4 regions of the uncultured Phyllobacterium sp. genome follow, and region 3 is predicted to be linked to each of the others. Evidence: predicted binding sites of a transcription regulator. Region 3 holds the regulator's gene; each other region holds the start of a gene.
The links. The regulator LexA, encoded in region 3, represses DNA repair genes until DNA is damaged. The targets are predictions, from matches to a motif close to TGTTCNNNNTGTGTTCNG.
Positions count from the first base shown of each region.

Region 1: RDL77_RS12020 (helicase-related protein) is a predicted target of LexA. The motif match lies at 754-771, and genes of this name have one in related genera.
Region 2: uvrA (excinuclease ABC subunit UvrA) is a predicted target of LexA. The motif match lies at 1,148-1,165, and genes of this name have one in related genera.
Region 4: RDL77_RS03775 (YifB family Mg chelatase-like AAA ATPase) is a predicted target of LexA. The motif match lies at 1,049-1,066, and genes of this name have one in related genera.

Region 1 is NZ_CABSQF010000016.1:74,671-76,875, forward strand. It holds gene phbB (acetoacetyl-CoA reductase) at 1-245, shown strand, start outside; gene RDL77_RS12020 (helicase-related protein) at 928-2,205, shown strand, end outside.
Region 2 is NZ_CABSQF010000002.1:97,465-99,669, reverse strand. It holds gene uvrA (excinuclease ABC subunit UvrA) at 1-1,010, opposite strand, end outside; gene RDL77_RS01720 (single-stranded DNA-binding protein) at 1,446-1,973, shown strand; gene RDL77_RS01715 (YqaA family protein) at 2,005-2,205, shown strand, end outside.
Region 3 is NZ_CABSQF010000045.1:13,509-15,713, forward strand. It holds gene RDL77_RS20540 (ComEC/Rec2 family competence protein) at 1-597, shown strand, start outside; gene lexA (transcriptional repressor LexA) at 591-1,310, opposite strand; gene RDL77_RS20550 (GNAT family N-acetyltransferase) at 1,499-2,205, shown strand, end outside.
Region 4 is NZ_CABSQF010000004.1:42,444-44,648, forward strand. It holds gene RDL77_RS03770 (MBL fold metallo-hydrolase) at 115-996, shown strand; gene RDL77_RS03775 (YifB family Mg chelatase-like AAA ATPase) at 1,145-2,205, shown strand, end outside.

The sequences.
Region 1 (2,205 bases), on a different contig from region 3:
TGGCGCAGGAGGGCGCGCGCGCCGGCATTACGGTCAATGCCATCTGTCCCGGTTATATCGGCACGGAAATGGTTCGGGCCATCGACGAGAAGGTGCTCAACGAGCGCATCATTCCGCAAATCCCGGTCGGACGTCTGGGCGAACCGGAAGAAATCGCGCGCTGCGTGGTGTTCCTCGCCTCTGACGATGCCGGCTTCATCACCGGCTCGACGCTGACAGCCAATGGCGGGCAGTATTTCAGCTGATCGGAAGCAAATCAAAAGACGCCGCGGACTGGAAACGGTCGGCGGCGTTTTCGTTTTGTGCGGCGGCGATTCCCGATATTCGCTGCCAAAGGTTAACGGCGTTTCCTGAATCTTGTCCTATTTCCTTCCCGTGCGTTCGGGGATTGGTGCGACTCCCGCGCCTTCGGCACAAGATGTAGCCGTGAACAAAACAGGAAAATGGACAAAGCGCTGATTCGTCGCTGATTCGTTCTTCCTTTGATCGGAGTGTTAATGAAACGGGGCACCCGGGCCTTGGATTCCTTAACTAACTATAAGGAAATATTGCGATTTTCTTAACAGACCAAAAAATCGTTGACGGCGGACCGCCCGCTTTTGCGCGGAAAAGCCAAAGGTTAACGGCGATGAACCGATTCGTTGAAATCCTGTTCCCGCTGATTCAGCATCTTGTGCGACTCGCACCCGGGAAAGCTAGATGTGGCCGTGAACAAAGCAGGAATCTGATCCTATAGCTGATTCGTCGCTGATTCGTTCTGCTCGCGTTCTGTTTCTTAATGGAACACTCCGTGAATCGGTTCGCAATTGTTTATCTTGAGGTCGCCGCATACTTTCTGTCTGATGCCGATAATGCTATCGGATGGTGCATGCCCGGCATGCCTTGCTGGTTCTGGTAAGGCCGTCGTGCCGGTGTTGGATATTTTTGATGAACCTTATGCCTACTCCCGAACTTCCCTTGATCCTGAGCGGTCGTGACGTCACCGCCGTTCTGGGGCCGACGAACACGGGGAAGACTCACCTCGCCATTGAGCGGATGCTGGCGCACCAGACGGGCATGATCGGCCTGCCGCTGCGCCTGCTGGCGCGCGAAGTCTACAACCGTGTTGTCGAACGGGTGGGGCTTGCCAATGTCGCGCTGATCACCGGTGAGGAAAAGATCATGCCGCCCGGCGCGCGCTATGCGGTGTGTACCGTCGAAGCGATGCCGCGCCAGACGGATATGGATTTCGTTGCCATCGACGAGGTCCAGCTTGCCAACGATCTGGAGCGTGGCCACATCTTTACCGACCGCATCCTGCATCTGCGGGGCCGTCAGGAAACCTTGCTGCTTGGTGCGGCCACCATGCGCGGCATACTGGAAAAGCTGCTGCGCGGCATCTCCGTCGTCACGCGTCCGCGCCTGTCCAATCTGACCTATGCCGGCTCGAAGAAGATCACGCGCCTGCCGCCGCGCACCGCCATCGTGGCCTTTGCCGCGGACGAGGTCTATTCCATCGCCGAACTGATCCGCCGCCAGAATGGCGGTGCCGCCGTGGTCATGGGGGCCTTGAGCCCGCGCACCCGCAATGCCCAGGTGGATCTCTATCAGTCGGGCGATGTGGATTATCTGGTCGCCACAGATGCCATCGGCATGGGGCTCAACCTCGATGTCGATCACGTGGCTTTTGCGCAGGACCGCAAGTTTGACGGCTATCAGTTCCGCGATCTGTCGCCGGGCGAAATCGGCCAGATCGCCGGGCGCGCCGGGCGGCACCTGCGCGACGGCACGTTTGGCGTTACAGGGCAGGTTTCCGGTTTTTCAGAAGAACTGGTGCAGCGCGTGGAATCGCATGCCTTCGATTCCGTCAAGATTTTGCAATGGCGCACCGCCCGGTTTGATTTTTCCAGCCTTGATGCGTTGAAACGGTCGATCGACACACCCGCACCGGTGGAGGGATTGACCCGGGCACTGCCGGCGGTGGATCAGCAGGCGCTCGAATATCTGTCGAAAGATCCGGATATCGCGCCGCTGGCCAACACGCCGGAACGGGTGGCCCTCCTGTGGGATGCCTGTGCGTTGCCGGACTACCGCAAAATTGCGCCGGCGCAGCATGCGGATATTATTGCATCGATCTATACAGATCTCGTCGAACATGGTCATGTTAACGAAACATACATGGGCGAACAGGTGCACCGGGCTGATACGACCGATGGCGATATCGAT
Region 2 (2,205 bases), on a different contig from region 3:
TAGGGCGAACTCGACTTCGACCACGGGGCAATGGCGCCATTCTTCAGCGTCAGGCTTTCATCAGGCACGATCAGGTTGGGATCGATGGCCTTCTGGGTGCCGAGACCATCGCAGGTCGGACAGGCGCCGAACGGATTGTTGAACGAGAACAGGCGCGGTTCGATTTCGGCAATGGTGAAGCCGGAGACCGGGCAGGCAAACTTTTCCGAGAACATCAAACGCATATGCGTTTCGTTCTTGGATTTGTTGGCGGATTCCCCGGATGTCTCGTCGGCGGGCAGCGGCTTGTCGGCGAACTCCGCCAGGGCAATGCCGTCGGCGAGTTTGAGCGCGGTTTCAAGGCTGTCCGCCAGACGCGCGGAGATGTCCGGGCGGACGACAACGCGGTCGACCACCACATCGATGTCGTGCTTGTATTTCTTGTCGAGGGCCGGAACGTTGGCGATCTCGTAGAATATCCCGTCGACCTTCACGCGCTGGAAGCCGCGCTTCTGCAGATCGGCGAGTTCCTTGCGGTACTCGCCTTTGCGGCCGCGCACGATGGGAGCGAGTATGAACAGGCGTGTGCCTTCATCCTGCGCCAGAACACGATCCACCATCTGGCTGACGGTCTGGCTTTCAATCGGCAGGCCGGTTGCCGGTGAATAGGGGATGCCGACGCGCGCATAGAGCAGGCGCAGATAATCATAGATTTCGGTGACGGTGCCGACGGTGGAGCGCGGGTTGCGGCTCGTCGTCTTCTGCTCGATGGAGATGGCCGGAGACAGGCCGTCGATCTGGTCGACATCGGGCTTCTGCATCATCTCCAGAAACTGCCGGGCATAGGCCGACAGGCTCTCGACATAACGCCGCTGGCCTTCCGCATAGATGGTATCGAAGGCAAGCGAAGATTTGCCCGATCCCGACAGGCCGGTCATGACAATCAGCTTGTCGCGCGGCAGATCGAGGTCGATGTTCTTCAAATTGTGTTCGCGGGCACCACGAATAGATATAAATTTCTGATCGCTCATGACTGTCACGCCGTTATGGGGGAGGAACTGGCTCGCTGGCCGGAGTCTTTCCCTTATTTAGAAAGTTTCCAGCAGATTGCGAGGCCGTACCTGGGTTGGAATCACCATAGCCATGTTGACATCCATAGAGCAAGTGATAGAACAAAAAAAGAACAAATATTGCGGGCGGGGTAAAACCGGCGTAAAATCCGGGAGTTCCGTGCCTGACAAGCCAAACAGGCACGGGATAAGGGCATTGAACGGATAAGTGCGCGTACAAGCCTACTGACAGATTTGTCAGGAGAGTGTCAGTTGCCACTGAATTGTCAGGAGGCTGGCGGCATTGGAGGTCGAGGCGAGCAGTATTTTGTGGATAGAGCCAGACAGTTGCCCGCGCAATGAGCGGCTTCTGTATGATGGCGCCAAATCGAAAAGCTAATTTTGTGGAGTATTTTTATGGCTGGCAGTGTCAACAAGGTAATTTTGGTCGGTAATCTTGGCGCTGATCCGGAAGTCCGGCGTCTCGGTTCGGGCGATCCGGTGGTCAATCTGCGCATTGCCACCTCGGAAAGCTGGCGCGACAAGAACAGCGGCGAGCGCAAGGAAAAGACCGAATGGCACAGCGTCGTCATTTTCAACGACAACCTGGCCAAGGTGGCTGAACAGTACCTCAAGAAGGGTATGAAGGTTTATCTGGAAGGCGCGCTGCAGACCCGCAAGTGGCAGGACCAGACGGGCAATGACCGTTATTCGACGGAAATCGTCCTGCAGAAATTCCGTGGTGAATTGCAGATGCTCGATTCACGCGGCGAGGGTGCCGGTTCCGGCGGCGGCCGCTCGTTCGACAATTCGAGCCGGGGCCAGGTCTCCGACAATGGCGATTATGGTTCGGATTTCGGCCGTTCCAGCGCTTCGCCGTCCAGCGGCGGCGGCAATGCAGGTGGCAACTTCTCGCGCGATCTCGACGACGAGATTCCGTTCTGAGCCTGTTCTGTAAGTCATTACCGGTTTGATCATGCTTGTTGATCTGGGCGTGTATGCCGGATTGTTCGCGGCCGCTTTTGCGGCCGCAACCATTTTGCCGATGCAGTCGGAGGCGCTGCTTGCCGGACTGCTGCTCTCGCATTCCTATCCGGCAGTCGCATTGATCGCCGTTGCCAGCGTGGGCAATGTCCTTGGCTCGGTGGTCAATTGGCTGCTCGGGCGCGGGATCGAT
Region 3 (2,205 bases):
CGGCTGGCCGGTGTGCGCAATGGCACGGCATTGATGATCAATCGCCCGCAGGGCGGCGCCTTCACGTTGAACAACTGGCGGCAGGGCTTTGGGCTGGAACAGATCGTCAAACCGGCGGGGATCGGCAAAGAGGCAGCGGAGGGTGTCTTCGAATGCGCCGGCAAGCTCTGTCTGGCGCGCGAACCGGGCGGTCTCATCATTGCCTATACGGATGATCCAGCGCAAAGGAACGCCGCCTGCAGCGAGGGGAATATTGTCGTGCTAAGCTTTGCCGGCGTGGATACCGGTTGCCCCGTTCCCGGCCCGATGGTGATCACGCGCCGTGATCTCGCCTTGAACGGTGCTGCCGAAATCCGGTTCGGCTCCGGCGGGCAAGGGCAGGGTGACGTGACGGATCTATCGAAAGCCGGAGAAGCGCTGGAGCAAAGGGTGCAGTCGGCCCGCCTGACCTGGGCGATCGGTCCGCCCGACCGACCCTGGAACAAGTACCGCACCCATTCCAATGCGGCGCGCAACCGGCCGGAGCGTTCACGCAAGGCCCATGCGATCGAAAGCGTCCCGAACAATGCCGAACGGGACGCGGCGGCCGGTCAGTAACGGCGGATCAGGCCGACGAGCTTGCCCTGCACCCGCACGCGGTCCGGTCCGAAAATCCGCGTTTCATAGGCTGGGTTGGCGGCTTCCAGGGCAATCGAGGCACCCTTGCGGCGGAACCGCTTGAGGGTGGCTTCCTCGTCATCGACCAGCGCCACGATGATTTCGCCGGGGCTTGCGGTGTCGCCGCGCTTGATGACAACGGTATCGCCGTCGAAAATGCCTGCTTCGATCATCGAGTCGCCCTTGACCTCAAGCGCGTAATGTTCGCCGCTGCCGATCATGTCTGGCGGAAGGCTCAGCATGTGAGTCTGGTTCTGGATGGCGGAAATCGGCACACCGGCGGCAATCCGGCCCATGACCGGAATGCTGACATTGGCAGGCATGTCCATATCGTTGGAGGCGCGCGGCTGCGGCTTCGGCGGCGCAATATTGCGTCCGAGACTGCCCTCGATGACACTCGGCTCGAACTTTCTCTGGCTGTTGAGGCCGGGTGCGATGGAGTCCGGCAGGCGCAGGACTTCCAGCGCGCGTGCCCTGTTCGCAAGCCGGCGAATGAAGCCGCGCTCTTCCAGCGCAGTGATCAGCCGGTGAATGCCGGATTTGGAGGCCAGATCCAGCGCATCCTTCATTTCGTCGAAGGATGGCGGAATGCCCGTCTCCTTCAGACGCTCATGAATGAAGAGAAGAAGTTCATGTTGTTTACGCGTGAGCATCGGCGATCCTTTAGCAGGGAATCGGAAAAACAAAACCAGAACAAACACTATCTGTTCCAGCATTGTTCTACAAGTGCTTAATATTCCGTTGCGGCAATGCTGGAAGCTTGGTTACGAAGCATGTGCGGGCAGAAATGCGCCCATTCAGGGCGCTGTTGCGTCAGTTTCCAGTTGGATATCACAATATCATGACAGCTTTCATCCGAATCGCCGAGCGCCATGACCTTGCCACCATCATCGACTGGGCAGCCGCCGAGGGCTGGAACCCCGGTTTGGACGATGCGGACGCATTCTGGGCCGCGGACCCCAAGGGCTATCACGTGCTTGAGGTGAATGGTGAGTTGACGGCAGCGGTCTCGCTGGTCCGCTATGCGCGAGACTACGGCTTTCTCGGTTTCTACATGGTGCGTGCGCAATCGCGCGGTCTGGGTTTCGGCTGGTCGCTCTGGCAGGGCGTGCTGAGCGGATTTGCCGGACAGACCGTCGGTCTTGATGGTGTCGTTGCCCAGCAGGAAAACTATCGGAAGTCGGGATTTGTCTATGCCCATGCGAATTACCGCTATGGCGGCGCGCCCGGCTGCAGGGCAACCGTCAGCGGCGATATCGTCGCCATCGATGCGCAATGGATCGGTGCTGTCGCTGCCTATGACCGTCAATTCAATCCCGAACCACGGGAATCGTTTATCCGTGCCTGGCTCGGCCCGTCCGGCTCCCGCCACGGCCTGGCCTGTATTGCCGACGGAAAAATCGCGGGGTATGGCGTCGTGCGTGCATGCCGCGAGGGCTGCAAAATCGGTCCCTTGTTTGCCGAAACAGAAGAGATCGCCGACCGGCTGTTTCAATCCCTCGCAGCAACAGCCGGGAATGCGCAGGTCTTTCTGGATATTCCCGGGAC
Region 4 (2,205 bases), on a different contig from region 3:
GTCTGTCATTTTGATCGGGATTTTTCAAGAAACCCGTCCATGTCACTATATGCCCCACAGTGAGAAACCGAGCGAGGACCAGACGTGCGAACCCTTCTGACACGACGCGATACGATGAAATCCCTTCTGGCAGCCGGTGCCGTGGCGGCCCTGCAGCCGCTCAGCGCCATTGCGGCCAGGGCCGCTTCCACGCTGGCATGGACCTATTTCCAGGCGGATGAGAACGGCTTTCGCCGCACGCCCGTGCTGCTGACCGGCGAGAAGGAAGCGATCCTGCTCGATGGCGGGTTTACACTCTCCGATGGACGCGCGGTTGCCGATGCGATCAAGGCGACCGGCAAGACCCTGACAACGATTTACATCAGTTGCAGCGACCCCGATTACTATTTTGGCCTGCGTCCCATCGTCGATGCCTTCCCCAAGGCAAAAGTCCTTGCGGCGCACGCCACCGTGGACGCCATCAAGGGCAACGTACAGGGCAAGCTCGACGTCTGGGGGCCGCAGCTCAAGGACAATGGACCGAAGGTGCTGGCGGATGTCGTCATTCCGGAAGCCTCAGACCTGTCTTCGCTCGACCTGGAGGGAAACAGGATCGAGATCGTCACCATCAAGGATATGAAGGATCGCCGCTATCTCTGGGTGCCCGGGCTTGAAGCGGTTTTCGGCGGTGTGCTGGTTTCATCAGGCGTCCATGTCTGGGTTGCGGACGAGCCGGCCGTGGAAGACCGGAAGAAGTGGATTGCCGCGCTTGACGAAATGGCGGCGCGCAATCCCCGGATCGTCGTGCCGTCGCATCAGGTTGCCGGTGCCCCGCAGGGACCGGCGGCGGTAAAATTCACCCGGAACTATCTCGAGACGTTCAACACGGAAGCCGGGAAAGCCAAGACCAGCGGCGAACTGATCTCCGCCATGAAGGCGCATTACCCCGACCTGCTCGATGTCTCATCGCTTGAACTGGGCGCCAAGGTCGCCAAAGGCGAGATGAAATGGGGCTGATCGTCCCCGGCTGAACCGCATCGCGCCGAATTCCATCCCGGTGCGATGCGGCCGTTCTCCTAACGTTCTTGTCATGCCGCACAAATTATGATGAGGTGCCGTTATTGGCACTGTTCATTTTTTAGATGCGGTATTTTAGGAACGATTGATGGTCACCCGCGTGCGCACCGTCGCATTTCAGGGCATTGAGGCCCAGCCTGTCGATGTGCAGGTGATGATCGCCCCCGGCAAAATGGGAATCCATATTGTGGGCCTGCCCGACAAGGCCGTGGCCGAAAGCCGCGAACGCGTGCAGGCGGCGCTGCATGCCTCCGGCCTGTCCCTGCCGCCCAAAAAGGTGACCGTCAATCTTGCGCCGGCGGATCTGCCCAAGGAAGGCAGCCATTATGACCTGCCGATCGCCATGGGCCTGATGGCGGGGCTCGGCGCCATTCCCGCCGATGTGCTGGAGGCCTATGTCGTTCTCGGGGAACTGTCGCTCGACGGCACGATCACCCATGTGGCCGGGGTTCTTCCCGCCGCGATCTCCGCCAACCGGCAGGAGCGCGGCCTGATCTGCCCCGCCCCCTGCGGCCCCGAGGCTGCCTGGGCGGGCGCGCAGATCGATATTCTGGCGCCGCGCAGCCTGATCAGCCTCGCCAATCATTTTCGCGGTCATCAGGTGCTGTCGCGCCCTGAACCGTGCCTGCAGACCAATGCAACCGATCTGCCCGATCTGAGCGATATCAGGGGACAGGAAGGCGCCAGGCGCGCACTCGAAGTCGCGGCGGCAGGGGGTCATAACCTTCTCATGATTGGACCTCCCGGTTCGGGAAAGTCCATGCTCGCGCAGCGGCTTCCGTCCATCCTGCCGCCGCTGCTGCCGCACGAATTGCTCGAGGTGTCGATGATTGCTTCGGTCGCTGGCGAATTGCCGGGCGGCAGGCTCACCGACCGGCGGCCGTTCCGGGCACCGCACCATTCCGCCTCCATGGCGGCGATGGTCGGCGGCGGCATGCGCGCCCGCCCCGGTGAAGTCTCCCTCGCCCATCGCGGCGTGCTGTTTCTGGATGAATTTCCCGAATTCGCGCCCCAGGTGCTCGACTCCCTGCGCCAGCCGCTGGAAAGCGGAGAATGCGTGATCGCCCGCGCCAATCACCGTATTTCCTATCCGGCGCAAATCCAGCTCGTGGCCGCCATGAACCCCTGCCGCTGCGGCATGGCCGGAGA